DNA from 2 places in the Vibrio coralliirubri genome. Region 2 is predicted to be linked to the other one. Evidence: predicted binding sites of a transcription regulator. Region 2 holds the regulator's gene; the other holds the start of a gene.
What was found. The regulator MetJ, encoded in region 2, represses methionine synthesis genes. The targets are predictions, from matches to a motif close to TTAGACNTNTANANGTCTAA.
Positions count from the first base shown of each region.

Region 1: metH (methionine synthase) is a predicted target of MetJ. The motif match lies at 2,747-2,766, and genes of this name have one in related genera.

Region 1 is NZ_AP025470.1:3,343,930-3,359,213, forward strand. It holds gene metH (methionine synthase) at 1-2,698, opposite strand, end outside; gene OCV20_RS15085 (cation:proton antiporter) at 2,868-4,148, shown strand; tRNA gene OCV20_RS15090 (tRNA-Trp) at 4,982-5,058, opposite strand; tRNA gene OCV20_RS15095 (tRNA-Asp) at 5,118-5,194, opposite strand; rRNA gene rrf (5S ribosomal RNA) at 5,238-5,353, opposite strand; rRNA gene OCV20_RS15105 (23S ribosomal RNA) at 5,454-8,347, opposite strand; rRNA gene OCV20_RS15110 (16S ribosomal RNA) at 8,701-10,255, opposite strand; rRNA gene rrf (5S ribosomal RNA) at 10,666-10,781, opposite strand; rRNA gene OCV20_RS15120 (23S ribosomal RNA) at 10,881-13,774, opposite strand; tRNA gene OCV20_RS15125 (tRNA-Ala) at 14,073-14,148, opposite strand; tRNA gene OCV20_RS15130 (tRNA-Ile) at 14,163-14,239, opposite strand; rRNA gene OCV20_RS15135 (16S ribosomal RNA) at 14,307-15,284, opposite strand, start outside.
Region 2 is NZ_AP025470.1:234,219-249,502, reverse strand. It holds gene OCV20_RS01135 (O-succinylhomoserine (thiol)-lyase) at 1-1,162, opposite strand, end outside; gene metJ (met regulon transcriptional regulator MetJ) at 1,371-1,691, shown strand; gene OCV20_RS01125 (malic enzyme-like NAD(P)-binding protein) at 1,857-3,146, opposite strand; gene rpmE (50S ribosomal protein L31) at 3,480-3,698, opposite strand; gene priA (primosomal protein N') at 4,031-6,232, shown strand; gene cytR (DNA-binding transcriptional regulator CytR) at 6,473-7,477, shown strand; gene OCV20_RS01105 (SPOR domain-containing protein) at 7,600-8,139, shown strand; gene hslV (ATP-dependent protease subunit HslV) at 8,365-8,913, shown strand; gene hslU (HslU--HslV peptidase ATPase subunit) at 8,972-10,312, shown strand; gene OCV20_RS01090 (1,4-dihydroxy-2-naphthoate polyprenyltransferase) at 10,468-11,385, shown strand; gene rraA (ribonuclease E activity regulator RraA) at 11,459-11,977, shown strand; gene zapB (cell division protein ZapB) at 12,088-12,330, opposite strand; gene glpX (class II fructose-bisphosphatase) at 12,655-13,662, shown strand; gene OCV20_RS01070 (helix-turn-helix transcriptional regulator) at 13,861-14,481, shown strand; gene OCV20_RS01065 (DUF3135 domain-containing protein) at 14,604-14,951, shown strand; gene OCV20_RS01060 (DUF805 domain-containing protein) at 15,013-15,284, opposite strand, start outside.

The sequences.
Region 1 (15,284 bases), 570 kb from region 2:
GCTTCTTACGATTGTGCTGATCTCGAACGCGATCGTAATCGATATCCAGCTTCTCAACGAAAGCGGGTTTCAATTCATCAGACAGTAGTGAAGTACAAACACCCACTGCACGCGAGGCATTATTTACGTATACAACAGGCTCTGAATAATTCTGTTCAATCTTAACAGCTGTGTGAGCTTTAGATGTGGTTGCACCGCCAATCAGAAGAGGCAGCTTGAAACCCTGTCTCTCCATCTCTTTAGCAACATGTACCATTTCGTCAAGAGACGGTGTAATCAGTCCAGACAGACCAATAATGTCGACATCTTCTTCTTTGGCTACCTTAAGAATCTTCTCGCAAGAAACCATCACACCCAGATCGATAATCTCGTAGTTATTACATTGCAAGACCACACCAACGATATTTTTACCGATATCGTGAACGTCACCTTTAACGGTCGCTAACAAAATCTTCCCGTTAGTTGCACCCACTTCTTTGGATGCATTGATGAATGGTTCTAAATGGGCAACCGCCTGTTTCATCACACGCGCAGACTTTACAACCTGTGGTAAGAACATCTTACCTTCACCAAATAGGTCACCAACAACGTTCATGCCGTCCATTAGAGGACCTTCAATCACTTCAATAGGACGAGAGGCATTAACACGAGCTTCCTCAGTATCTTCAACAATAAAGTCGGTGATACCTTTTACCAAAGAGTGCTCCAAACGCTTCTCTACAGGCCAAGTTCGCCACTCTAATGCAGATTTATCTTCAATCTTACCAACAGCACGCTCTAAGTATTCGGTCGCCATATCCAGCAATCGTTCAGTCGAATCATCACGACGGTTTAGTACGACATCTTCAACAGCATCACGCAGATCTTCTGGAACATTGTCGTAAATTTCCAACTGACCAGCGTTTACAATGCCCATATCCATACCGTTTTTAAAACAGTGATATAGGAACACCGCGTGAATAGCCTCACGGACGTAGTTATTGCCGCGGAATGAGAATGAAACATTCGACACGCCACCAGAGATCATCGCATACGGGAGATCGCGTTTGATGTCCCCTACTGCCTCAATGAAATCAACCGCATAGTTATTATGCTCATCGATACCCGTCGCCACTGCGAAAATATTCGGGTCAAAAATAATATCTTCTGGCGGGAAACCGACTTCATCAACAAGGATGTTGTAGGCATTGGTACAGATCTCGACTTTACGCTCTCGAGTATCAGCCTGCCCGACTTCATCAAATGCCATCACGATGACAGCAGCACCATAACGACGAACTAATTTGGCCTGTTCAACAAACTTCTCTTTGCCTTCTTTTAGAGAGATTGAGTTAACGATGCCTTTACCTTGAATACACTTTAGGCCAGCTTCGATAACTTCCCACTTAGAAGAATCGACCATAACAGGTACTTTCGAGATTTCAGGTTCTGAAGCACATAGATTCAGGAATTTAACCATACACGCCTCGGCGTCTAGCATCCCTTCATCCATGTTGATATCGATAATTTGAGCACCATTCTCGACTTGCTCTCGAGCTACACTCAAGGCTTCGTCGTAGAGCTCTTCTTTGATAAGGCGCTTAAAGCGTGCAGAGCCGGTAACGTTGGTACGCTCACCCACGTTCACGAACAAAGATTCTTTAGCAATCGTCAGTGGCTCTAGTCCCGAAAGACGGCAAGAAACAGGTAAATCTGGCAATTGACGCGGCGTTACACCTTCAACTGCCTCAGCCATTTGGCGGATATGCTCTGGAGTAGTACCACAACAGCCACCAATTAGGTTCAAGAAGCCACTTTCAGCCCATTCCTTAACGTGCTCAGCCATATCTTCAGGAGAAAGGTCATACTCACCAAATGCATTAGGTAAGCCCGCATTAGGGTGAGCGGAAACGTTACATTCTGAGATACGAGACATCTCACCGACATACTCACGCAGTTCATCAGGGCCCAATGCACAGTTCAATCCAAATGAGATAGGTTTTACATGACGAAGGGCATTGTAGAATGCTTCTGTCGTCTGTCCTGAAAGGGTACGACCTGATGCATCAGTGATGGTACCGGAAATCATCACTGGCAGACTGGTACCTACTTCTTCGAAAACAGATTCAACCGCAAAAGCACACGCTTTCGCGTTTAACGTATCAAAGATAGTTTCAATAAGAATTAAATCTGAACCGCCCTTAATGAGCGCGCGAGTCGATTCAGAATAAGCTTCAACCAGTTCGTCAAAGCTAACATTACGGTAACCAGGATCGTTTACATCAGGGGATATAGAACAAGTTCGGTTGGTTGGACCTAATACACCCGCTACGAAGCGAGGCTTGTCTGGGGTCTTTGCGGTCCATTCATCAGCTGCTTCACGAGCAAGCTTGGCAGCAGCAAAGTTAATCTCTTCACTAAGGCTTTCCATATCATAGTCGGCCATAGCGATGGTTGTAGCGTTAAAGGTATTGGTTTCGAGGATGTCTGCCCCAGCTTCCAAGTATTCTGAATGGATATCTTTGATAAGCTTAGGCTGTGTAAGAACTAAAAGGTCATTGTTGCCCTTCAAGTCACTGTGCCAATCAGCAAAGCGTTCACCTCGATAGTCTTGCTCTTCCAATTTATAATCCTGAATCATGGTGCCCATGCCACCATCAATCAGTAAAATTCGTTGCTTCAACAGAGCGTCAATCTTTTGCCTTACATTACTTCCCACGGTACAACCTCATTCCTTTAATTATCCCTCCATCCTATCACACATTAAAAAGGAGTCTAGACGTCTAAAAAAGGAAATTGATTACTGAGTCATGACAAAAAAATGTTTGCTATTTGAGCATGAGACAACGAAAATTCATATTCATACTTTGTTACATGTTGGAATCCCAATGTCGGTCTATTACACCTTATGCTTCTTGTCGGCTGCAGCCATGCTTATTGCTTTCGTTAATACCAAAATTGGTAAAATGCAGACAACCATCGCCATCACAGCTGGCTCAATGATGTTATCTCTATTGATTATCATTGCGGGACAAAACAATTGGTTCCAACTGGCTGACATCGCCTCAGAAACCGTTGCCAGTATCAACTTTGAAGATTTCCTACTAAAGGGAATATTGGGCTTCTTACTCTTTGCTGGTGGTTTAGGGATTAAGTTACCAAATTTAAAAGACCAGAAATGGGAAATAACAGTACTCGCGTTAGGTGCTACGTTGTTTTCAACATTCTTTATCGGTTTTGTGCTATACGGGTTCTGTCAGTTCATCGGTATTCAATTTGATCTGATTTACTGCCTACTCTTTGGCTCGCTAATCTCTCCAACCGATCCCATCGCCGTGCTAGCAATAGTAAAGAAACTCGACGCTCCCAGAAGAATCTCTACTCAAATCGAGGGAGAATCTCTATTCAACGATGGTTTTGGCTTAGTTATCTTCGTAACCCTATTTACTATCGCATTCGGCACAGAAGCGCCGACTGTCGGCAGTGTGACCATGCTATTCGTCCAAGAGGCGATTGGCGGCATTGTCTATGGTTTTGTTTTAGGTCTTGTATTCCACTACCTAATCAGCAACACCGATGACCACTCTATGGAGTTGCTATTAACCATCGGTATCCCTACTGCTGGTTATGCGTTTGCTGAAGTTCTACATGTATCAGGTCCATTGGCAATGGTGGTATCAGGTATCATGATTGGTAATTGGACTCGCTTTATCGGATTCTCGAAAGAGAGTGAAGATCACCTAGATCATTTCTGGGAATTGATAGATGAATTCTTAAACGGCGTATTATTCCTATTAATTGGTATGTCGATGCTGTTATTCAAATTCCACCAAGAAGACTGGATCTTAATGGCGTTCGCAGTACCTCTAGTGCTAAGCGCACGCTACCTAAGTGTTTTCTTGTCTTATATCGGATTCAAACGTTTTAGAACTTACAATCCTTGGTCAATCAAGATCTTAACTTGGGGTGGTTTGCGTGGTGGACTAGCTCTAGCCATGGCACTTTCGATCCCTTCAGGTATCTGGGTAATTGAAGACAAAGCAATAGATGTAAAAGAGATAATCCTTGTCATGACATACGCCGTTGTTGTGTTCTCTATTCTAGTTCAAGGCTCAACAATCACTCCTATGATAGAGAAAGCAAAACAAGCAGAGAAAGAGCTAGATTAACACCTAGATAGATCAACCAAGGCCGCCTACTTTAGGTGGCCTTTTTTATACCCAATGAAAGTCAAACTCACCAATTCCCACACTGAAGCTATAGCTGAAAGGTATACGTGGAATATAGAACTTATATCGATATTTGATAGCGCTAGTATTTAAGCAATTGAAAGCATTAATGTGGGTGGCTAGAACTCTTTAAGGAGCTTAAGTCATACAGAGAATTAGTTCTTCTGCCCACTCGCTAGTCTACCCAATAACCCACTCTCAAGTTATATAAGCTTCAATCGAAAGGCTTCACCTTTCACCTGGAAACAAAAGTAACGGGACTCAACGTCTCGCTAGAATAGCGTTAGTTATTAACAGGACTACGGAGCTAGATGAGTGGTGAACAGAAAGCTTTAGCTTTGAACTAAGTCATTAAATACAGCAAGGCTGCACTAAATCAGTGTTCGATAGAGATAGCTAAAGGAACACTTGGTACTTCTAGTGGTACTTCTAGTGATACTTGTAAAAATGACAGGAATAAAAAGCGCTAGCATTTCTGCCGATACGTGCAGACTAGAGTCTTAAATATGGCAAGGCTGGAATGAGCAGGCACTCCGGAGATTCGAGCACGCAGGTGAGCTAGGAGCTCCTAGTTATCCCACATTACTTCGTAGAAGCAACAGACGTAAAAAAGCCCCAGCATTTCTGCTGAGGCTTAGTATATAGAAGGGTTGGAGGTTTAGACTCTCAACACGCGCGGTTTTGGTAAGTCGGAGAATCCGCTGCTTAACTAATGGCGTATATTGGATTCAGAAAGCAAAAAGGCTCTAGCATTTCTGCTAGAGCCTTAAATATGGCAGGGGTGGAGAGATTCGAACTCCCAACACGCGGATTTGGAATCCGCTGCTCTGCCAATTGGAGCTACACCCCTAAAACTTTCATTACTTCAGATTCGAAAAAACCTCGCACTAGGCGAGGTTATCGAATAAGTGGCGGAGTGGACGGGACTCGAACCCGCGACCCCCGGCGTGACAGGCCGGTATTCTAACCAACTGAACTACCACTCCGCAGTGGAATACTTGTCGTCGCTGACAAGTGTTCAAATTTAAAGCCTGGCGATGTCCTACTCTCACATGGGGAAGCCCCACACTACCATCGGCGCTATTGTGTTTCACTTCTGAGTTCGGCATGGAATCAGGTGGGTCCACAATGCTATGGTCGCCAAGCAAATTTTAAAATTCGGAAAACTGATTTAAAAGTCTATCTCTTCAAACTCATTCAAGCGTTTGGTATTTCTTTGAGTCCACAAAACCCCTTGGGTGTTGTATGGTTAAGCCTCACGGGCAATTAGTACAGGTTAGCTCAATGCCTCGCAGCACTTACACACCCTGCCTATCAACGTCGTAGTCTACGACAACCCTTTAGGACGCTTATAGCGCCAGGGAAAACTCATCTCAAGGCTCGCTTCCCGCTTAGATGCTTTCAGCGGTTATCGATTCCGAACTTAGCTACCGGGCAATGCCATTGGCATGACAACCCGAACACCAGAGGTTCGTCCACTCCGGTCCTCTCGTACTAGGAGCAGCCCCTTTCAATTTTCCAACGCCCACGGCAGATAGGGACCGAACTGTCTCACGACGTTCTAAACCCAGCTCGCGTACCACTTTAAATGGCGAACAGCCATACCCTTGGGACCGACTTCAGCCCCAGGATGTGATGAGCCGACATCGAGGTGCCAAACACCGCCGTCGATATGAACTCTTGGGCGGTATCAGCCTGTTATCCCCGGAGTACCTTTTATCCGTTGAGCGATGGCCCTTCCATTCAGAACCACCGGATCACTATGACCTGCTTTCGCACCTGCTCGAATTGTCATTCTCGCAGTCAAGCGGGCTTATGCCATTGCACTAACCACACGATGTCCAACCGTGTTTAGCCCACCTTCGTGCTCCTCCGTTACTCTTTGGGAGGAGACCGCCCCAGTCAAACTACCCACCAGGCACTGTCCGTAATCCCGATTCAGGGACCAACGTTAGAACATCAAAACTACAAGGGTGGTATTTCAAGGACGACTCCACCACATCTAGCGACGCGGTTTCATAGTCTCCCACCTATCCTACACATGTAGGTTCAATGTTCAGTGCCAAGCTGTAGTAAAGGTTCACGGGGTCTTTCCGTCTAGCCGCGGGTACACTGCATCTTCACAGCGATTTCAATTTCACTGAGTCTCGGGTGGAGACAGCGTGGCCATCATTACGCCATTCGTGCAGGTCGGAACTTACCCGACAAGGAATTTCGCTACCTTAGGACCGTTATAGTTACGGCCGCCGTTTACCGGGGCTTCGATCAAGAGCTTCGACCGAAGTCTAACCCCATCAATTAACCTTCCGGCACCGGGCAGGCGTCACACCGTATACGTCATCTTACGATTTTGCACAGTGCTGTGTTTTTAATAAACAGTTGCAGCCACCTGGTATCTGCGACTCTCGTCTGCTCCATCCGCAAGGGACTTCACTGATAAGAGCGTACCTTCTCCCGAAGTTACGGTACCATTTTGCCTAGTTCCTTCACCCGAGTTCTCTCAAGCGCCTTGGTATTCTCTACCCGACCACCTGTGTCGGTTTGGGGTACGATTCCTTACAATCTGAAGCTTAGAGGCTTTTCCTGGAAGCATGGCATCAATGACTTCACTACCGTAGTAGCTCGACATCGTATCTCAGCGTTAGTAGCGGTCCGGATTTACCTAAACCACCCGCCTACGTACTTGAACCTGGACAACCGTCGCCAGGCCCACCTAGCCTTCTCCGTCCCCCCATCGCAATTGTAAGAAGTACAGGAATATTAACCTGTTTCCCATCGACTACGCCTTTCGGCCTCGCCTTAGGAGTCGACTTACCCTGCCCCGATTAACGTTGGACAGGAACCCTTGGTCTTCCGGCGAGGGAGTTTTTCACTCCCTTTATCGTTACTCATGTCAGCATTCGCACTTCTGATACCTCCAGCAGCCCTTACAGACCACCTTCAACGGCTTACAGAACGCTCCCCTACCCCACATACCCTAAGGTACGTAGCCGCAGCTTCGGTGTATAGCTTAGCCCCGTTACATCTTCCGCGCAGGCCGACTCGACCAGTGAGCTATTACGCTTTCTTTAAATGATGGCTGCTTCTAAGCCAACATCCTGGCTGTCTGAGCCTTCCCACATCGTTTCCCACTTAGCTATACTTTGGGACCTTAGCTGGCGGTCTGGGTTGTTTCCCTCTCCACGACGGACGTTAGCACCCGCCGTGTGTCTCCCGGATAGTACTTACTGGTATTCGGAGTTTGCAAAGGGTTGGTAAGTCGGGATGACCCCCTAGCCTTAACAGTGCTCTACCCCCAGTAGTATTCGTCCGAGGCGCTACCTAAATAGCTTTCGGGGAGAACCAGCTATCTCCAGGTTTGATTGGCCTTTCACCCCTAGCCACAAGTCATCCGCTAATTTTTCAACATTAGTCGGTTCGGTCCTCCAGTTGATGTTACTCAACCTTCAACCTGCCCATGGCTAGATCACCTGGTTTCGGGTCTAATCCTAGCAACTGTACGCCCAGTTAAGACTCGGTTTCCCTACGGCTCCCCTAAACGGTTAACCTTGCTACTAAAATTAAGTCGCTGACCCATTATACAAAAGGTACGCAGTCACACCACGAAGGTGCTCCTACTGCTTGTACGTACACGGTTTCAGGTTCTATTTCACTCCCCTCACAGGGGTTCTTTTCGCCTTTCCCTCACGGTACTGGTTCACTATCGGTCAGTCAGTAGTATTTAGCCTTGGAGGATGGTCCCCCCATATTCAGACAGGATATCACGTGTCCCGCCCTACTCGTTTTCACTGATGATGAGATGTCGATTACGGGGCTATCACCCTTTATTGCGGCACTTTCCAGAGCCTTCATCTGTCTCATTAAAAGCTTAAGGGCTAATCCAATTTCGCTCGCCGCTACTTTCGGAATCTCGGTTGATTTCTCTTCCTCGGGGTACTTAGATGTTTCAGTTCCCCCGGTTTGCCTCCTGTTGCTATGTATTCACAACAGGATACTTACTTATGTAAGTGGGTTTCCCCATTCAGGAATCCCAGACTCAAAAGGTTATTACTACCTAATCTGGGCTTATCGCAAGTTATTACGCCTTTCATCGCCTCTGACTGCCAAGGCATCCACCGTGTACGCTTAGTCACTTAACCATACAACCCGAAAGGGTCTTAGTGTATGGCAACTAACCAAGGTTTTTGGTTGTCATTAAGAAGGGTTAATTCTCAATGACTGTTTGCCGGACTCAATTGTGATTCAAACAAGTTTGAATCGAATACAAGACACTTGAATGTGTTTGTTGTGTTTATCTAATGAAAGATAAACATTGAGAACTTTTAAATTTGATTGAATTACTCGTAAGTAATCAATCAGTCAGCTTTCCAAATTGTTAAAGAGCATAAAGCAAAAAGCTTTAATCAATAACTTACGTTATTAATTAAAGCTCTGGCTTTAACTAAATCTAAACCATCAATCTGTGTGGGTACTCATCGTGCATATCTTCGTATAAGGAGGTGATCCAGCCCCAGGTTCCCCTAGGGCTACCTTGTTACGACTTCACCCCAGTCATGAACCACAAAGTGGTGAGCGTCCTCCCCGAAAGGTTAAACTACCCACTTCTTTTGCAGCCCACTCCCATGGTGTGACGGGCGGTGTGTACAAGGCCCGGGAACGTATTCACCGTGACATTCTGATTCACGATTACTAGCGATTCCGACTTCATGGAGTCGAGTTGCAGACTCCAATCCGGACTACGACGCACTTTTTGGGATTCGCTCACTATCGCTAGCTTGCTGCCCTCTGTATGCGCCATTGTAGCACGTGTGTAGCCCTACTCGTAAGGGCCATGATGACTTGACGTCGTCCCCACCTTCCTCCGGTTTATCACCGGCAGTCTCCCTGGAGTTCCCGACATTACTCGCTGGCAAACAAGGATAAGGGTTGCGCTCGTTGCGGGACTTAACCCAACATTTCACAACACGAGCTGACGACAGCCATGCAGCACCTGTCTCAGAGCTCCCGAAGGCACACCTGCGTCTCCGCTGGCTTCTCTGGATGTCAAGAGTAGGTAAGGTTCTTCGCGTTGCATCGAATTAAACCACATGCTCCACCGCTTGTGCGGGCCCCCGTCAATTCATTTGAGTTTTAATCTTGCGACCGTACTCCCCAGGCGGTCTACTTAACGCGTTAGCTCCGAAAGCCACGGCTCAAGGCCACAACCTCCAAGTAGACATCGTTTACGGCGTGGACTACCAGGGTATCTAATCCTGTTTGCTCCCCACGCTTTCGCATCTGAGTGTCAGTATCTGTCCAGGGGGCCGCCTTCGCCACTGGTATTCCTTCAGATCTCTACGCATTTCACCGCTACACCTGAAATTCTACCCCCCTCTACAGTACTCTAGTTCACCAGTTTCAAATGCAGTTCCGAGGTTGAGCCCCGGGCTTTCACATCTGACTTAATGAACCACCTGCATGCGCTTTACGCCCAGTAATTCCGATTAACGCTCGCACCCTCCGTATTACCGCGGCTGCTGGCACGGAGTTAGCCGGTGCTTCTTCTGTTGCTAACGTCAAGAGACAGCGCTATTAACGCTACCCCCTTCCTCACAACTGAAAGTACTTTACAACCCGAAGGCCTTCTTCATACACGCGGCATGGCTGCATCAGGCTTTCGCCCATTGTGCAATATTCCCCACTGCTGCCTCCCGTAGGAGTCTGGACCGTGTCTCAGTTCCAGTGTGGCTGATCATCCTCTCAGACCAGCTAGGGATCGTCGCCTTGGTGAGCCATTACCTCACCAACTAGCTAATCCCACCTAGGCATATCTTGACGCGAGAGGCCCGAAGGTCCCCCTCTTTGGCCCGTAGGCATTATGCGGTATTAGCCATCGTTTCCAATGGTTATCCCCCACATCAAGGCAATTTCCTAGGCATTACTCACCCGTCCGCCGCTCGACGCCCATTAACGCACCCGAAGGATTGTTAGTGTCGTTTCCGCTCGACTTGCATGTGTTAGGCCTGCCGCCAGCGTTCAATCTGAGCCATGATCAAACTCTTCAATTTAAGATTTTATCGGCTCAATGAATACTGACTTCAAAACTACAAAAAGTAATTCTAAAGCTATTATCTTCCCAACAGAAAGATAATGAATTGACTGTGCCAAATACTTTCTTTCTACAAGAGAAAGTAGTTATTCGTATTGGTCACTCAGTTCATTGAAACCAAAGTTGATTCCGAGGAATCTGTTTTACTTCTCTTAATAAAAAGGGAAGATAAAACGTTTTGATATTCATCAACGAGTGCCCACACAGATTGATAGGTTTAAATTGTTAAAGAGCTTTGCTTTCAGCGCCTTAGCACTTAAGCAGGACGCGTATAATACGCTTTCCACTTTGAAAGTCAACATAAAATACTAAGAAAACTTAGAACTCTATGGTGACTTGTCTATTTAATAGACAAAGTCGAAATTTAAAGCCTGGCGATGTCCTACTCTCACATGGGGAAGCCCCACACTACCATCGGCGCTATTGTGTTTCACTTCTGAGTTCGGCATGGAATCAGGTGGGTCCACAATGCTATGGTCGCCAAGCAAATTTTAAAATTCGGAAAACTGATTTAAAAGTCTATCTCTTCAAACTCATTCAAGGTCTGGTCTTTCTTTGAGTCCACAAAACCCCTTGGGTGTTGTATGGTTAAGCCTCACGGGCAATTAGTACAGGTTAGCTCAATGCCTCGCAGCACTTACACACCCTGCCTATCAACGTCGTAGTCTACGACAACCCTTTAGGACACTTATAGTGCCAGGGAAAACTCATCTCAAGGCTCGCTTCCCGCTTAGATGCTTTCAGCGGTTATCGATTCCGAACTTAGCTACCGGGCAATGCCATTGGCATGACAACCCGAACACCAGAGGTTCGTCCACTCCGGTCCTCTCGTACTAGGAGCAGCCCCTTTCAATTTTCCAACGCCCACGGCAGATAGGGACCGAACTGTCTCACGACGTTCTAAACCCAGCTCGCGTACCACTTTAAATGGCGAACAGCCATACCCTTGGGACCGACTTCAGCCCCAGGATGTGATGAGCCGACATCGAGGTGCCAAACACCGCCGTCGATATGAACTCTTGGGCGGTATCAGCCTGTTATCCCCGGAGTACCTTTTATCCGTTGAGCGATGGCCCTTCCATTCAGAACCACCGGATCACTATGACCTGCTTTCGCACCTGCTCGAATTGTCATTCTCGCAGTCAAGCGGGCTTATGCCATTGCACTAACCACACGATGTCCAACCGTGTTTAGCCCACCTTCGTGCTCCTCCGTTACTCTTTGGGAGGAGACCGCCCCAGTCAAACTACCCACCAGGCACTGTCCGTAATCCCGATTCAGGGACCAACGTTAGAACATCAAAACTACAAGGGTGGTATTTCAAGGACGACTCCACCACATCTAGCGACGCGGTTTCATAGTCTCCCACCTATCCTACACATGTAGGTTCAATGTTCAGTGCCAAGCTGTAGTAAAGGTTCACGGGGTCTTTCCGTCTAGCCGCGGGTACACTGCATCTTCACAGCGATTTCAATTTCACTGAGTCTCGGGTGGAGACAGCGTGGCCATCATTACGCCATTCGTGCAGGTCGGAACTTACCCGACAAGGAATTTCGCTACCTTAGGACCGTTATAGTTACGGCCGCCGTTTACCGGGGCTTCGATCAAGAGCTTCGACCGAAGTCTAACCCCATCAATTAACCTTCCGGCACCGGGCAGGCGTCACACCGTATACGTCATCTTACGATTTTGCACAGTGCTGTGTTTTTAATAAACAGTTGCAGCCACCTGGTATCTGCGACTCTCGTCTGCTCCATCCGCAAGGGACTTCACTGATAAGAGCGTACCTTCTCCCGAAGTTACGGTACCATTTTGCCTAGTTCCTTCACCCGAGTTCTCTCAAGCGCCTTGGTATTCTCTACCCGACCACCTGTGTCGGTTTGGGGTACGATTCCTTACAATCTGAAGCTTAGAGGCTTTTCCTGGAAGCATGGCATCAATGACTTCACTACCGTAGTAGCTCGACATCGTATCTCAGCGTTAGTAGCGGTCCGGATTTACCTAAACCACCCGCCTACGTACTTGAACCTGGACAACCGTCGCCAGGCCCACCTAGCCTTCTCCGTCCCCCCATCGCAATTGTAAGAAGTACAGGAATATTAACCTGTTTCCCATCGACTACGCCTTTCGGCCTCGCCTTAGGAGTCGACTTACCCTGCCCCGATTAACGTTGGACAGGAACCCTTGGTCTTCCGGCGAGGGAGTTTTTCACTCCCTTTATCGTTACTCATGTCAGCATTCGCACTTCTGATACCTCCAGCAGCCCTTACAGACCACCTTCAACGGCTTACAGAACGCTCCCCTACCCCACATACCCTAAGGTACGTAGCCGCAGCTTCGGTGTATAGCTTAGCCCCGTTACATCTTCCGCGCAGGCCGACTCGACCAGTGAGCTATTACGCTTTCTTTAAATGATGGCTGCTTCTAAGCCAACATCCTGGCTGTCTGAGCCTTCCCACATCGTTTCCCACTTAGCTATACTTTGGGACCTTAGCTGGCGGTCTGGGTTGTTTCCCTCTCCACGACGGACGTTAGCACCCGCCGTGTGTCTCCCGGATAGTACTTACTGGTATTCGGAGTTTGCAAAGGGTTGGTAAGTCGGGATGACCCCCTAGCCTTAACAGTGCTCTACCCCCAGTAGTATTCGTCCGAGGCGCTACCTAAATAGCTTTCGGGGAGAACCAGCTATCTCCAGGTTTGATTGGCCTTTCACCCCTAGCCACAAGTCATCCGCTAATTTTTCAACATTAGTCGGTTCGGTCCTCCAGTTGATGTTACTCAACCTTCAACCTGCCCATGGCTAGATCACCTGGTTTCGGGTCTAATCCTAGCAACTGTACGCCCAGTTAAGACTCGGTTTCCCTACGGCTCCCCTAAACGGTTAACCTTGCTACTAAAATTAAGTCGCTGACCCATTATACAAAAGGTACGCAGTCACACCACGAAGGTGCTCCTACTGCTTGTACGTACACGGTTTCAGGTTCTATTTCACTCCCCTCACAGGGGTTCTTTTCGCCTTTCCCTCACGGTACTGGTTCACTATCGGTCAGTCAGTAGTATTTAGCCTTGGAGGATGGTCCCCCCATATTCAGACAGGATATCACGTGTCCCGCCCTACTCGTTTTCACTGATGATGAGATGTCGATTACGGGGCTATCACCCTTTATTGCGGCACTTTCCAGAGCCTTCATCTGTCTCATTAAAAGCTTAAGGGCTAATCCAATTTCGCTCGCCGCTACTTTCGGAATCTCGGTTGATTTCTCTTCCTCGGGGTACTTAGATGTTTCAGTTCCCCCGGTTTGCCTCCTGCTGCTATGTATTCACAACAGGATACTTACTTATGTAAGTGGGTTTCCCCATTCAGGAATCCCAGACTCAAAAGGTTATTACTACCTAATCTGGGCTTATCGCAAGTTATTACGCCTTTCATCGCCTCTGACTGCCAAGGCATCCACCGTGTACGCTTAGTCACTTAACCATACAACCCGAAAGGGTCTTAGTGTATGGCAACTAACCAAGGTTTTTGGTTGTCATCAAGAAGGGTTAATTCTTAATGACTGTGCCGGACTCAATTGTGATTCAAACAAGTTTGAATCGAATACAAGACACTTGAATGTGTTTGTTGTGTTTATCTAATGAAAGATAAACATTGAGAACTTTTAAATTTGATTGAATTACTCGTAAGTAATCAATCAGTCAGCTTTCCAAATTGTTAAAGAGCTTGATTCAATAAATTGAACCATTTTTAAAGACTCTCTTAAGAGAATACTTAAAGATGGTGGAGCTATGCGGGATCGAACCGCAGACCTCCTGCGTGCAAGGCAGGCGCTCTCCCAGCTGAGCTATAGCCCCATCTAGGTCGATATTGGTGGGTCTGAGTGGACTTGAACCACCGACCTCCCGCTTATCAGGCGAGCGCTCTAACCAGCTGAGCTACAGACCCAATATCGTCTCTTAACTTTTCTAAACCTAATCAATCTGTGTGGGTACTCATCAAAGATATCTTCGTATAAGGAGGTGATCCAGCCCCAGGTTCCCCTAGGGCTACCTTGTTACGACTTCACCCCAGTCATGAACCACAAAGTGGTGAGCGTCCTCCTCGAAAGGTTAAACTACCCACTTCTTTTGCAGCCCACTCCCATGGTGTGACGGGCGGTGTGTACAAGGCCCGGGAACGTATTCACCGTGACATTCTGATTCACGATTACTAGCGATTCCGACTTCATGGAGTCGAGTTGCAGACTCCAATCCGGACTACGACGCACTTTTTGGGATTCGCTCACTATCGCTAGCTTGCTGCCCTCTGTATGCGCCATTGTAGCACGTGTGTAGCCCTACTCGTAAGGGCCATGATGACTTGACGTCGTCCCCACCTTCCTCCGGTTTATCACCGGCAGTCTCCCTGGAGTTCCCGACATTACTCGCTGGCAAACAAGGATAAGGGTTGCGCTCGTTGCGGGACTTAACCCAACATTTCACAACACGAGCTGACGACAGCCATGCAGCACCTGTCTCAGAGCTCCCGAAGGCACACCTGTGTCTCCACTGGCTTCTCTGGATGTCAAGAGTAGGTAAGGTTCTTCGCGTTGCATCGAATTAAACCACATGCTCCACCGCTTGTGCGGGCCCCCGTCAATTCATTTGAGTTTTAATCTTGCGACCGTACTCCCCAGGCGGTCTACTTAACGCGTTAGCTCCGAAAGCCACGGCTCAAGGCCACAACCTCCAAGTAGACATCGTTTACGGCGTGGACTACCAGGGTATCTAATCCTGTTTGCTCCCCACGCTTTCGCATCTGAGTGTCAGTATCTGTCCAGGGGGCCGCCTTCGCCACTGGTATTCCTTCAGATCTCTACGCATTTCACCGCTACACCTGAAATTCTACCCCCCTCTACAGTACTCTAGTTCACCAGTTTCAAATGCAGTTCCGAGGTTGAGCCCCGGGCTTTCACATCTGACTTAATGAACCACCTGCATGCGCTTTACGC
Region 2 (15,284 bases):
TAAAGCGCTGTGTTCTTTCAAACGCTTGCTTGAGGTCATCGATTAGGTCTTCTGCATCTTCAAGGCCAACAGATAGACGCAGTAGTTGCTGAGAAACACCCGCTTCTGCTAATGCTTCTTCACCCATCGCACGGTGAGTCATCGACGCAGGGTGACAAATCAGGCTTTCAACACCGCCCAATGATTCTGCCAAGGAGAATAGCTCTAACTTATCAACAAAGTATTTAAGCGCCTCGAATGAGCCCGCAAACTCAAAGCTGAGCATTGAGCCAAAGCCCGATTGCTGTTTCTTCGCGATATCATGACCCGGATGTTCAGGAAGGCTTGGGTGATAAATAGTGCCAACGAGATCTTGTTGCTGCAGAGACGCTAGAATCTCACGCGAGCTTTCTTCGTGAACTCGCATACGCGCACCTAGCGTACGAATACCACGTAAAGTCATGTAGCTATCAAATGGTGTGCCGGTCGCACCAATACAGTTGCCCCACCATGCTAGCTCTTCAGCGTGCTCTTCTGTCTTAGTAACCACAACGCCACCAATCACATCTGAGTGTCCGTTGATGTACTTGGTTGTAGAGTGGATAACAAAATCAGCACCCAGCTCTAAAGGCTTTTGGAACACAGGCGTCAAAAACGTGTTGTCGACAGCAACCAGAGCACCAACCTCTTTCGCTTTGCGGCAAGTTTCTGCAATATCAACCACACGAACCAGTGGATTCGATGGGGTTTCAATTAAGATCAATTTTGGCTTAAGCGCGATCGCTGCATCCAGTGCCGCTTGATCCGATTGATCAACGAACAGAACTTTGAAGTCACCTTTTAGCGAGCGAGTGTTAAACAGACGGTAAGTACCGCCGTAGCAGTCGTGCGGTGCAATAATAAGATCATCGCCGCCTAAGAAAGCCGAAACCCATAAGTTAAGCGCCGAAGTACCGCAGTTAGTCACAACCGCGCCTTTGCCTGATTCAAGCTCAAACAGTGCCGTTTCTAATAAACCACGATTTGGGTTACCAGAACGGGTGTAATCGTACTTTGGCACTTCACCAAAAGCGGGAAACCCATAGTTAGTCGAAAGATAAATGGGTGGGACAACGGCATGGTGTTGCGTGTCTGACTCGATACCAGTACGTACTGCGATTGTTGCTGGCTTCCGGCTGCTCATAGGTGCTTCCTTACAAGTTTTGCGTCTGAGAATCACAGCGGCTTGTCGGCATTTTGCGGCTGTGTTAGATATATGTTATTCACTTTACTTTCATAAACGTGAGACGTCAACACTTCTAGACGTCTATATGTCTTTGCTTATGGCAGTAAATCCCGCTAAAATCACCACTATTAATTTATTCTAACAACTAAAGTGATGAAGGTACGCAATGGCCGACTGGAATGGTGAATACATAAGCCCATATGCTGAGCATGGAAAGAAAAGCGAACAAGTAAAGAAAATTACAGTTTCTATCCCTCTAAAAGTGTTAAAGGTTCTTACTGACGAGCGTACTCGCCGCCAGATTAATAACCTACGCCATGCAACAAACAGTGAGCTACTGTGCGAAGCCTTTCTACATGCGTACACAGGCCAACCACTACCAACGGATGAAGACCTTCGTAAAGATCGTCCTGACGATATCCCTGCTGAAGTGAAAAAACTGATGACAGAAATGGGTATCGAGTTCGAAGCGTTTGACGAAGAATAAAAACAATTCAGTCACTGCCTTCATTATTGATTCGTTATAGCTGACCCTGTTTATCACATCACGCATTGCGTTTTTATGACTACGCTGTGAATGATAGACATAAAAAAACCGACTCCTATGAGTCGGTTTTTTATTATTCTTTTTCGCTCAATAGAGCAACAGCTATTAAGCCATATAGTTAGCAGGCATCTCGATACGAGCTACGCCAGATTCAACAGCCGCTTCCGCAACTGCTCGTGCTACGCGTGGAAGTAGACGTGGATCCATTGGCTTAGGAATGATGTAACCCTTACCGAACTCCAGTGCAGTCTCGCCCGCAGCTGCTAGTACTTCAGCTGGAACTTCTTCTTTCGCTAGTTCACGAATCGCTTTAACCGCCGCCAGCTTCATTTCGTCATTGATTTCGCTCGCACGCACGTCTAGTGCACCACGGAAAATGAATGGGAAACAAAGTACGTTGTTTACTTGGTTAGGGTAATCACTGCGGCCTGTACCCATGATTAGGTCAGAACGAACTTCGTGTGCAAGCTCAGGCTTGATCTCTGGATCTGGGTTTGAACATGCAAACACAACTGGCTTATCAGCCATCAGCGTTAGTGCTTCAGCAGGCAGTAGGTTAGGACCCGATACACCCAAGAACAGGTCAGCGCCTTCGATAACATCTTCAAGCGTGCGCTTGTCAGTGTTATTTGCGAACAGCTCTTTGTATTCGTTTAGGTCATCACGACGAGTGTGGATCACACCTTTACGGTCAAGCATGTAGATTTTTTCACGCTGAGCGCCACACTTAATCAGTAGCTCCATACAAGCAACCGCTGCTGCGCCAGCACCTAAACAAACGATCTTACACTCTTCAAGTTTCTTACCTTGAAGTTCGATCGCATTCAGCATACCCGCTGCCGTTACAATCGCTGTACCGTGTTGGTCATCGTGGAATACCGGAACATCACAACGTTCAATCAGGCGACGTTCAATCTCAAAACAGTCTGGTGCTTTGATGTCTTCTAGGTTAATACCGCCGAATGTATCTGCGATATTCGCAACCGTATCAACGAACTCATCGATTGTGCGGTGTTTTACTTCAATATCGATAGAATCTAAACCAGCAAAACGCTTAAACAGGAGCGCTTTACCTTCCATAACAGGTTTAGAAGCAATAGGGCCAAGATTACCTAGGCCAAGAATCGCTGTACCGTTAGAGATAACTGCAACCATGTTGCCTTTACCTGTGTACTTATAAACGTTATCAACGTTCTGTGCGATCTCGCGAACAGGCTCAGCCACGCCTGGGCTGTATGCAAGTGCTAGGTCTTCTGCAGAGTTTGCAGGCTTCGTCAGTTCTACGGCAATTTTGCCTGGAATTGGGAACTCATGGTAATCAAGAGCTTGCTGACGGAATTGTTCTTGAGGTGATAATTCTTGAGAGGATTGAGCTTGGCTGCTGTCTTCAGACATAGGTGTAGGTTCCTAGGATATTATTATTTGGGGGATCTTGTTCATGTTAATGGATGTACTTCAAAGTTCCTAGGTGGTTGGAGCCTCTGTCTCATTAAAAAACGAGATTTCACTACTAATAAGACCAGTGAGCAGTTGAAATTACTATCGCTTGTTGAACTTTCGAGCTGAATTTTGGTGCAGAGAGATACGCAAGGAATTGCCCTGCAATAGAAAGGTAGGCAACTTATCGTGAGGCGGGATTGAAGCTTGAATGAAAGTCAGTGCTTTCTCAAATTGCAGGCAACAAAAAAGGACACCGAAGTGTCCTTTTTCATGTCTAAATAGCGAGAATTACTTCTTGCTAGAAAGAGCACCGAAACGCTTGTTGAAGCGATCAACACGGCCGCCAGTATCTACGATACGTTGCTTACCAGTGTAGAACGGGTGACATTTGTCACATACGTCTAGGTGGATTGATTCTTTTGCTAGCGTTGAGTTGAACTCAAATGTGTTGCCGCAAGAACAAGTTGCAGTAACTGCTTTGTATTCTGGGTGGATTCCAGCTTTCATGGGATAACCTCAAGTAGGCCGTGTCGCTATACGATTCTAAGCCGCACACCACACGTAGTTTAAAAAAAGAAATAAAGACACCGCATCGACACAAAAGAGTGATGAAGCCATACCTTTAAGGCGCAGTATAGTAATGAATCTATAAGGCAGGATCAACCGATTTGATACATTTTTCACCAATTCTCTCTTTATTTCCTTTATCGGCCTGAGATTTCGGGCTGTCGTTGTCGGTATACGCTAACTCGCCGCCTTCATCCAAACTGCTTCTCGAATTTAACCGCCTTATCCTTTAGACTGTTCGCTCTCGTCAACTCAGATAAAGCCGTCCCTTTATGCGTCCAATGATTGCCCGCGTGGCACTGCCTGTTCCACTCGACAAGCAGTTCGATTACAAGATTCCAAGCCACCTATTTCCGATTATTGGTGGACGAGTCTCTGTGCCTTTTGGACGACAAACCTTAACCGGTATTGTCACGGCTCTGGTTAACGAATCTGAATTCGAGCTAGACAAGCTCAAACCGATTAAAGCCTTGTTAGATAATCAACCTGTTTGGCCGGAATCTGTCTATTCACTGTTAATGTGGTGCAGTCAGTTTTATCAGTACCCGCTTGGCGAAACCTTTGCTAACGCCCTTCCGAGCGCCCTAAGAAAAGGCAAAGCCGCCGACTTCGCGACGCTGGTTGAGTGGCAGTTAACACCATCAGGCAAAGACCAACTGATGCAAGGTTTTGGTCGCGCGGTCAAGCAAGCAAAAGTGATGCACATGCTTGAGCACGGCCCGGTTCCTCATCAAGAGTTCATTGATGAAGATGTAGGCAGTGCCGTACTCAAGACGCTTGAAGAGAAAGGCTGGATTGAATCGTTAGAGAAAAAGCCGAAACGCCAACCGTGGCCGGTTGAACTTGAGAACGACCAAGACAAACCTAAGCTCAATGCAGAACAAGCCATCGCGATTGCGACCGTAAATAGCCAAACCGACTTTGGTTGTTTCCTGTTAGAGGGGGTCACTGGCTCAGGTAAGACCGAGGTTTACCTGAATATGATTAAGCCGATTCTCGACCAAGGTAAACAAGCGTTAGTGCTTGTGCCCGAGATTGGCCTCACCCCTCAAACGATTAACCGCTTTAAGCGACGCTTTAATGTGCCTGTTGAGGTTATCCACTCAGGTTTAAACGATTCTGAGCGACTGAATGCTTGGTTATCGGCGCGCGATAAAATAGCGGGCATCGTGATTGGTACCCGTTCGGCTCTGTTCACGCCATTTGCTGACCTAGGCATTATCATTGTCGATGAAGAGCACGACGCGTCTTATAAACAACAAGATAGCCTGCGCTACCACGCTCGTGATGTGGCGATCATGCGTGCTCATAAAGCGCAGATTCCAGTAGTGTTAGGCTCGGCGACTCCGGCCTTTGAAACACTGCACAACGCTCAGATCGGTAAATACAGTTATCTCACCCTCACTTCACGTGCGGGTGTCGCACTGCCGACCACCAATAAGGTGTTGGATGTTAAAGGTGAATATCTAGAAAGTGGTTTGTCTGCGTCGTTAATTGCAGAGATGCAAAGACACCTCAAAGCAGGCAACCAAGTGATGCTGTTCCTCAATCGCCGAGGGTTTTCTCCCGCATTGATGTGTCACGATTGTGGTTGGACTGCCGAGTGTAAACGTTGTGATGCTTACTATACTTATCACCAATACAGTAATGAGATGCGCTGCCACCACTGTGGTTCTCAGCAGCATATCGTGCACAATTGCCAAGGTTGTGGGTCTGCGAACTTAGTGACAGTAGGTGTCGGTACCGAGCAGTTAGAAGCTCAGCTTGGCCAACTATTCCCTGAATACAAAACCATTCGTATTGACCGCGACAGCACCCGCCGTAAAGGCAGCTTAGAAAGCGCACTAGAGTCGATTCGTAAAGGTGAATACCAAATTCTTATCGGCACGCAGATGCTTGCTAAGGGTCACCATTTCCCTGACGTGACACTTGTGGCGTTATTGGATGTGGATGGCTCTTTATATAGCAGTGACTTCCGAGCGTCTGAACGTCTTGCCCAGCTATTCATCCAAGTAGCGGGGCGCGCAGGACGAGCAAGCAAGCCCGGTGAGGTGATCTTACAGACTCACCATCCAGAACATGGGTTACTGCAAGCCTTGCTACACAAAGACTACAACCACTTTGCTCAGACGGCACTGGCAGAGCGTAAGCAGGCAATGTTACCGCCCTATACCTTTATGACGCTGTTTAGAGCAGAAGCCAATGACACTCGCTTGGTGGAAGAGTTCTTGCGTCAGGTTCGCCACACATTGGAATCACATCCACTGTTTGACCAATATTGCATGGTGTTAGGGCCAACCCCGGCTCCGTTAGCAAAACGAGCGGGCAAATCGCGCTGGCAGTTAATCTTACAAACTCAGACGCGCTCGTTAATGCAGAAGCTATTAATGAGTGCCAAGCCGGCCATCAATATGTTACCTGCTGCGAAAAAAGTTCGCTGGTCACTCGATATTGAACCGCAAGATTTGAGCTAAACCCACTTGGGTTAAAACTAATGATAAGTTTGTTCACAAATATTTCATATTTCTCGTGAGCAACTTCACACTAGTCATGTGATTTTTGTTAATCTAGCCGTAACTTTACACGGATTAAACGAATAAAATATTGCAATAAAAAAAGTGTTAGCAACACTTTCATAATATCTATTCGATTACATTTATTATTCACGCCTTAGATACTTAGGCGACAAAGGAACTTAAAAGAGGGTTTAATTTATGGCGACAATGAAGGATGTTGCCCAGCTAGCAGGCGTCTCAACAGCCACGGTATCACGTGCATTGATGAACCCTGAGAAAGTCTCAGTTTCAACTCGCAAACGAGTGGAAACAGCAGTACTTGAAGCTGGATACTCACCCAATACATTAGCTAGAAACTTACGTCGCAACGAATCAAAAACCATCATCACTATTGTTCCTGATATCTGTGACCCTTATTTCGCCGAGATCATTCGTGGTATCGAAGATGCCGCAGTAGAAAATGATTACCTTGTTCTACTGGGTGATAGCGGCCAGCAAAAGAAGCGCGAGTCTTCATTTGTTAACTTAGTTTTCACCAAACAAGCTGACGGCATGTTGCTACTGGGCACGGACCATCCGTTTGATGTCAGCAAACCTGAACAAAAGAATTTACCGCCGATGGTGATGGCGTGTGAGTTTGCCCCTGAACTTGAACTGCCTACGGTACACATCGATAACCTGACCTCTGCCTTTGAAGCGGTTAACTACCTAGCTCAGTTAGGTCATAAACGCATCGCTCAAATCTCAGGCCCAGTATCTGCAACGCTGTGTAAGTTCCGTCAACAAGGCTACCAACAAGCGCTGCGCCGCGCTGGAGTCTCTATGAATCCAGCTTACAGTACGGTAGGTGACTTCACCTTTGAAGCGGGCGCTCAAGCAGTTCGTCAATTACTGGCACTGCCTGAACAACCAACGGCTATCTTCTGTCACAACGATGCGATGGCAATTGGCGCGATTCAAGAAGCGAAGAAGCTGGGCTTGCGCGTTCCTCAAGATCTATCGATTGTCGGCTTCGATGACATCCAATTCGCACAATACTGCGATCCACCGCTAACCACTATTTCTCAGCCTCGTTATGAGATTGGACGCCAAGCGATGTTGATGATGCTTGATCTATTGAAGGGCAACGATGTGCAAGCAGGTTCGCGTCTGCTTGAAGCTAAATTAGTGGTTCGAGGCAGTACAGCGCCACCTCGAATGTAACCCTCAGAAATACCCTTACAAATCTGCGGCACATTTTGATGTGCCGCTTCCATTTCTGCACTATTATCCTCGCGCAATCTGGATTACCATGAGGGCAGAATCAGCAACTATTGAATTGTCTTGTGGCTAATAGAGATTATGTAAAGCGTGGTCGTGGCACGAAAAAACCAACCAAAAAACAAACCCCTCGCCGTAAACCTTGGCGCAGTGGTCTTTTGGCGATCCTCCTTGCCGGTGGTTTTGGTTACGGACTTTACCTATTGAGTAATGATCCTGAGCCGCCAGCACCAACGCCTGTGGCAACCAAACCAAAACCTAAGCCAAAACCAGCGAAAGTGATTCCGCCGCCTCCTGAAGAGAAGTGGGACTACGTTGAAACGCTGCCAAGCCGCGAGATTGAAGTAAAAGCCAAAGAGCAACAGATCTCTAAGATCCCTTACATCATGCAGTGTGGCGCTTACAAAACCTCGTCGCAGGCAGAAGCACGTAAGTTGGATATTGCCTTCCAAGGTATCTCGAGTGAGATCCGCAAGAAAGATGGCAGTAGCTGGTACCGTGTGGTTCTAGGGCCATACAAGCTGAAGCGTGACGCAGAACGCGACCGCCATAAGCTGCAACGAGCGAAAATTGAACCTTGTGCTATTTGGAAAGACACCGAGTAGTTTTAGATTCCGCGGCAGTCTTTGTCTTAATAAAAGCCGAAAATCAAACAGCGAAAGCCTCCCATTGTGGAGGTTTTCTTTTATCCCCCTCCCCTTTAACCAAATTTCCTTACAACTTCCGCCGATAAGTTTGCACGACATCACTCACCCTTCCTTGAATTATCCGAGCACCATCCTCATATACTTTTTATACCCAAAGATAAGAAATATTAAGAGGCCCTACTCGTGACTACCATTGTATCTGTACGTCGTAATAATAAAGTCGTCATCGCGGGTGATGGACAAGTATCTCTAGGCAATACTGTAATGAAGGGCAATGCCCGTAAAGTACGTCGCCTATACAACAACAAAGTACTGGCAGGTTTTGCTGGCGGTACTGCTGATGCTTTCACGCTATTCGAAAAATTTGAAAGCAAGCTGCAAATGCACCAAGGCCACCTGACCAAAGCTGCCGTTGAGCTAGCGAAGGATTGGCGTAGCGACCGTGCTCTACGTAAGTTAGAAGCACTGTTAGCAGTAGCGGATGAGACCGCTTCACTGATCATCACAGGTAACGGTGACGTAGTTCAACCAGAGAACGACCTGATTGCGATCGGCTCGGGCGGTAACTTCGCTCAAGCAGCAGCTACTGCACTATTAGAAAATACTGATTTAGATGCGCGTGAAATCGCAGAAAAGTCGCTGAACATTGCAGGCGATATCTGTGTATTCACCAACCATCACCACACTATTGAAGAACTAGAAAGCACCGTTGAGCTGCCAAAGCCAGAGTAACGACCGCTTCCATCAATAACGTTGTATTCAACAGTGATTAAAGAATTAAGGAAAAACCATGTCTGAGATGACTCCTCGCGAAATTGTTCACGAACTCAATCGCCACATTATCGGCCAAGACAACGCTAAGCGTTCAGTGGCTATCGCTCTGCGTAACCGCTGGCGTCGTATGCAGCTTGAAGAAAGCCTGCGTGTTGAAGTATCGCCAAAGAACATCCTAATGATTGGCCCAACGGGTGTCGGTAAAACTGAGATTGCTCGCCGTCTAGCGAAACTAGCAAACGCGCCTTTCATTAAGGTAGAAGCGACTAAGTTCACCGAAGTTGGCTACGTTGGTAAAGAAGTTGAGACCATCATCCGTGATCTAACGGACGTTGCCATCAAGATGACACACCAACAAGCGATGGAAAAAGTACAATACCGCGCAGAAGAACAAGCTGAAGAACGTATTCTTGATGCCCTTCTACCACCAGCACGTGATGCTTGGGGCCAGAACGAGCAATCCACTGAAGACACCACCTCTTCAAACACTCGTCAGATTTTCCGCAAGAAACTGCGTGAAGGTAAGCTAGACGACAAAGAGATCGAAGTTGATGTCGCTGCGCCGCAAATGGGCGTTGAAATCATGTCACCTCCAGGCATGGAAGAGATGACGAACCAGCTGCAAGGCATGTTCCAAAACCTAGCAGGCGACACCAAGAAAAAGCGTAAGATGAAAATCAAAGACGCATTCAAAGCACTGACGGAAGAAGAAGCTTCGAAGCTTGTGAACCAAGAAGAGCTAAAAGAGAACGCGATCTTCAACGCTGAAAACAACGGCATCGTATTCATCGATGAGATCGACAAAATCTGTAAGCGTGGCGACAGCTCAGGCCCAGACGTATCTCGCGAAGGTGTTCAGCGTGACCTACTGCCTCTTATCGAAGGCAGCACAGTATCAACCAAGCACGGCATGGTGAAAACTGACCACATCTTGTTTATCACATCAGGCGCATTCCAAGTGGCTAAGCCATCTGACCTGATCCCTGAGCTACAAGGTCGTCTGCCAATCCGCGTAGAACTTGAAGCGCTTTCAGCACATGACTTCAAACGCATCCTGACTGAACCAAAAGCATCGCTAACAGAGCAATACATTGCCCTAATGAAAACAGAAGATGTCAGCATTGAGTTCACTGAAGATGGCATCAACCAGATTGCGGACGCAGCATGGCGCGTAAACGAAACCACTGAGAACATCGGTGCGCGTCGTCTACACACGGTAATGGAGCGCCTAATGGATGAGATTTCATTCGAAGCAACAGACAAAGCTGGCAGCAAGCTAGTGATTGATGAAGCTTACGTAACATCGAAACTTTGCGAATTCGTTGAAGACGAAGACCTAAGCCGCTTCATCCTGTAGCACACGAAACTCCAACTTATTGCTCTATCTCAAAGAAATAGCAGCTAATAAGCGAATTCAAGGCCCACTTTCGAGTGGGCTTTTTATTACCCGAAAAATGGGCGTATACTCAAATCACAGTATGAAACGAAGACTTACAAAGAATTAGACCTACGATGAAACAATCTCTACTGATCTGGCTTGATGCCGCACGACCAAAAACTCTGCCTCTCGCACTTGTCTCTATTCTTACAGGAAGTAGTTTAGCGTTCGCCGGTGGTCAGTTTTCTTTATCGATAGCCCTACTGGCATTTTTAACCGCTACCCTATTACAGATTTTATCGAACCTAGCCAATGACTATGGCGACGCCGTAAAAGGCACAGACAATGAAAATCGTCTGGGGCCAACACGTGCGATGCAATCTGGTGCGGTGACGGCGAAAACCATGAAGCAAGCGATCATCCTCAACATCGTGTTTACCATGGTCGCTGGACTGATTCTTATTTTTCATGCCTTAACCTCGATTGAAAGTATCTTATCTTTCATTGCGTTAGGCGTATTAGCCATTATTGCTGCCATCGCTTACACCGTCGGTAATAAGCCTTATGGCTATATCGGCCTTGGCGACTTATCGGTGTTTATCTTCTTTGGTTTGTTAGGTGTTTCAGGGACTTACTTCTTACACACTGGTCACGTTGAACCAAGCCTATTCCTTCCGGCATTGGGCTGTGGCTTGATGGCGGTTGCTGTACTCAATATCAACAACATGCGTGATATCGAAAATGACAGCGAATGCGGTAAGCGCACCATGGCGGTTCGCCTAGGGCAACGCAAAGCCAAACACTACCATTTTGCTCTGCTTGGCCTCGCCCTTGCGTCTTTCGCTATCTACCTGCTTATTCAAGAAAAGCCGGTCTGGATCAGCCTGCCGTTTTTGCTGAGCATTATCATTGTTTACAAACATGGCAAAGCTGTTTGGGAAACCGAAAAGCCAGCGCAAATTGCACCAATGATGCCCGTGATTGTGAAATGCTCACTGGTCACTAACCTATTGTTTGCAGGGGTTGTCGTAGCTCAAACTCTATTGAGTTAAATGAGACTAATCATTGCAAAGGGATCAAGCGCCGATATACTCAAAGTAAGCTCATTGTTCAAAAGGTATACTAATGGAATACAACACTTCAGCACTGTGCGACATATATTTGGATCAAGTTGATGTCGTGGAGCCAATGTTCAGCAACTTCGGTGGACGTGCATCTTTCGCAGGACAGATCACGACATTAAAGTGTTTTGAAGACAACGCTTTGATTCGCTCTGTACTAGAGCAAGACGGTCTGGGGCGTGTGTTGTTAATCGATGGTGGCGGCTCACTACGTAAAGCGCTGATCGATGCTGAGATTGCCCTACTTGCCGAAGACAATGAGTGGGAAGGAATTGTGGTTTACGGCTGCGTTCGTGAAGTCGATGAGCTTGAAGACATGAACCTAGGCATCCAAGCCTTGGCTTCTATCCCTGTTGGTGCGAGCCAAGAAGGTGTTGGTGAACTAGACGTTCCAGTGAACTTTGGCAGCGTGACCTTTTTACCCGAAGATTACCTCTACGCAGACAACACCGGCATCATTCTTTCTGCCGAGCCTTTAGATGTAGAACTTGATCTGGATGTTGAAGAAGAAGAGGTCGAGTAACTCACTCGGCTTTGAATACTAAAACAAAGCTTAAGAATACGAAGTATTAGAACACAAACAAAAACGCCCGCTACTGAGTAGCGGGCGTTTTTTTAAATCTGAAGAGTCGATTACTCTACTTCATCCATTTTACCAAGAAGGTTACGGATGCGATCTTGCCATGCTGAATGCTCTTCCTGCATTTGCTGAGTTTTTTGCTCTAGCTCGTGACGGCTTGCTTTAAGCTCACCAGCTTCTGTTGCTAGTGCTTGTTTCTCTTCTTTAAGCTCTTCCACTTCCATTTGAAGAAGTGCAATTGTATCTACTGCTGTTTGAATTTTTGCTTCTAGCTGCTCTAGTACTTCAAAAGACATTCTGGCCTACCTTTAAGTTATCCGTTTGATGGTGAAGGTTCACTCCACTTATTTCCCCATTCTACTCAGCAGAGCAAGGATAAACACTCAATATATTCGATATTTTGCGCCATTCGATGAAAAAAACAGCGCTTTTTACCGAATATTGACGTGAACGATTACCACCACAACGGCAAACCGATTATTTTGATGAATAATAACTGTTTTCCACTGCGAATTGATCGAGAGCAATCTCCAAAAAACAAAAAGGCAAACGTTTCCTTTTGGATATGGTAAAATTCGCCGCGAAATTTCTATTCCCCCTTTGAAAATTTTGGAGTCCGCATGAAACGCGATTTAGCAATGTCATTCTCTCGTGTCACAGAAGGTGCAGCACTGGCTGGTTACAAGTGGCTTGGCCGTGGCGACAAAAACGCTGCAGATGGCGCTGCTGTAGAAGTAATGCGTAGCCTATTAAACAAAACCGAAATTAGCGGTGAGATTGTTATCGGCGAAGGTGAAATCGATGATGCACCTATGCTGTACATCGGCGAAAACGTAGGTGTGGGCGGCGACGCTGTCGACATCGCAGTTGACCCAATTGAAGGAACACGCATGACAGCAATGGGCCAATCAAATGCATTGGCTGTATTGGCGGCAGGCGAAAAAGGCAGCTTCCTTAAAGCGCCTGATATGTACATGGAAAAGTTGGTTGTTGGCCCTGGCGCTAAAGGCGTGATTGACCTAGAACTGCCACTAACAGAAAACCTAGAAAACATCGCTAAAGCACTAGGTAAAACACTTGATACTCTAGTCGTAACCACGCTTGCTAAGCCTCGTCATGATCAAATCATCGCCGATATGCAAGCAATGGGGGTTCGTGTATTTGCTGTGCCAGACGGTGATGTTGCGGCTTCTATCCTAACGTGTATGCCAGACAGCGAAGTAGACGTCATGTACTGCATCGGCGGCGCACCTGAAGGTGTGGTTTCGGCTGCGGTAATTCGCGCACTCGACGGCGACATGCACGGTCGTCTTCTACCTCGTCATGAAGTTAAAGGTGACACAGAAGAAAACCGCAAGCACGGTGAACTTGAACTTGAGCGCTGCGCAGAAATGGGCGTAACGGCGGGTATCGTGTTGAAGATGGAAGACATGGCACGCAGCGACAACGTTGTATTCTCAGCAACAGGCATCACTAAGGGTGACCTGCTAGAAGGTATTTCTCGTCAAGGTAATATCGCAACCACAGAAACTCTGCTTATCCGTGGCCGTTGCCGTACGATTCGCCGCATCAAATCTATCCACTACCTAGAGCGTAAAGACCCAGAAGTAGTAGGTCATATCCTGTAAGCCAAAACTCGGTTAAACAGAATATTCGAAGGCTGATACCAAGTATCAGCCTTTTGTTTTATTAGCGCAGCAGAATCTCACCATGGCAGCCAATAGAGTATAACGCTATCTATCGAGTAAATTACTATCAATATAGTAAATGGTTTGCTTTATAAACACCTTGCCTCATAATAGTAGGGTTCATGAGGTAGGGATAGTATGAAAACAAGCGACAAAATCTTACAGACCATTAAGCGTCAAGGCGCGGTAACCGCGAAACAACTGTCAGAAGAATTTGGCATGACGACAATGGGTGCAAGGCAACATCTGCAAAGCCTGGAAGATGACGGTATTCTTGCGTTTCATGATGTGAAAGTGAAAGTGGGTCGCCCGACTCGCCACTGGTCCCTAACTCAACAAGGTCATAGCCAATTTTCAGACCGACATGGTGAACTCACGATTCAAGTGATTGATGCTGTGGAGAATCTATTTGGTAAAGAAGGACTGGCTAAGGTTGCTGCCGAGCGTGAACAACACACACTTAAGCAGTATCAAACTGCATTGTCTGACTGTGATTCACTCATCAGCAAGCTTAAAAAACTCACCCAACTTCGTGAAGACGAAGGCTACATGGCTGAGCTTCAAGAGCATGATGATCACTACATCTTGATTGAGAACCACTGCCCTATCTGTAAGGCTGCAACTCGCTGCCCTAGTCTGTGCCAATCTGAGCTCAATGTGTTTACTGAGTTACTAAAAGATGAGTGCCACGTGAGCCGTACAGAACACATCATTGCTGGCGAACGACGCTGTACTTATACCTTAACACCCGCACTTTGATTGTAACGGTAAGCGATTAATACCGTCTCAATATTGAGAAAACACAAATAGATTGAAATTTGTACAGATTTCTTTCTTAAGCTTAGAGCATATGAAACACGCTTAATGCTAAGGAAGGAATGATGGCGCATCCACAACCCTCTCAAAAACTACCACCCTTTGATGAACTTGTCCAACTCGCGAAAAGCGATCCGAAAGCATTCAATCAATTCAAACACGAGATGTGCGAACAGATGATCTGCTCGGCTTCAGACGTGATGCAAGACCGACTTCGCGCACAACAAAGTCACATCGACTTAGTGGTTAGCCGTTGTAAAAACCCACACCATGCTAATGTCGTACTCATGCAAGAGCTACGCTGCCAGGTCTGTAAGTTCCAAGATGCACTCGAAGGGCGCTGCGGCTTTGAAGAATCTCTGCCTGAAAATGTCGTGCCTTTTAAGCCAAATACCGAACCTAAAATGTACTGAAAGTAGTAAGTACTAAAAAGAAAAAAGGGAGCGTAATGCTCCCTTCTTATTGATTCGCTGTTCAATATTTACATGGGTCTTCGCCGTAGTCATTACGGCCTTCTGTGCCTTTCAACAAGCCACACTCAATTAGAATCCACAAACCACACACTAATGCCGCGACGGTTGCCGCCATATGAATTGGCGATACCGACTCTGTCGTCGTTGCAGCCATTGGCGAAGCTAAACGACCCAATACTAATGGCACATTCAATAGTAGCCAGTAATTAGACTTATTGCGGTCGTGCCAGCGCTTAGCGGTTACCGCCAGATCTGGAATCACAAGCATCAATA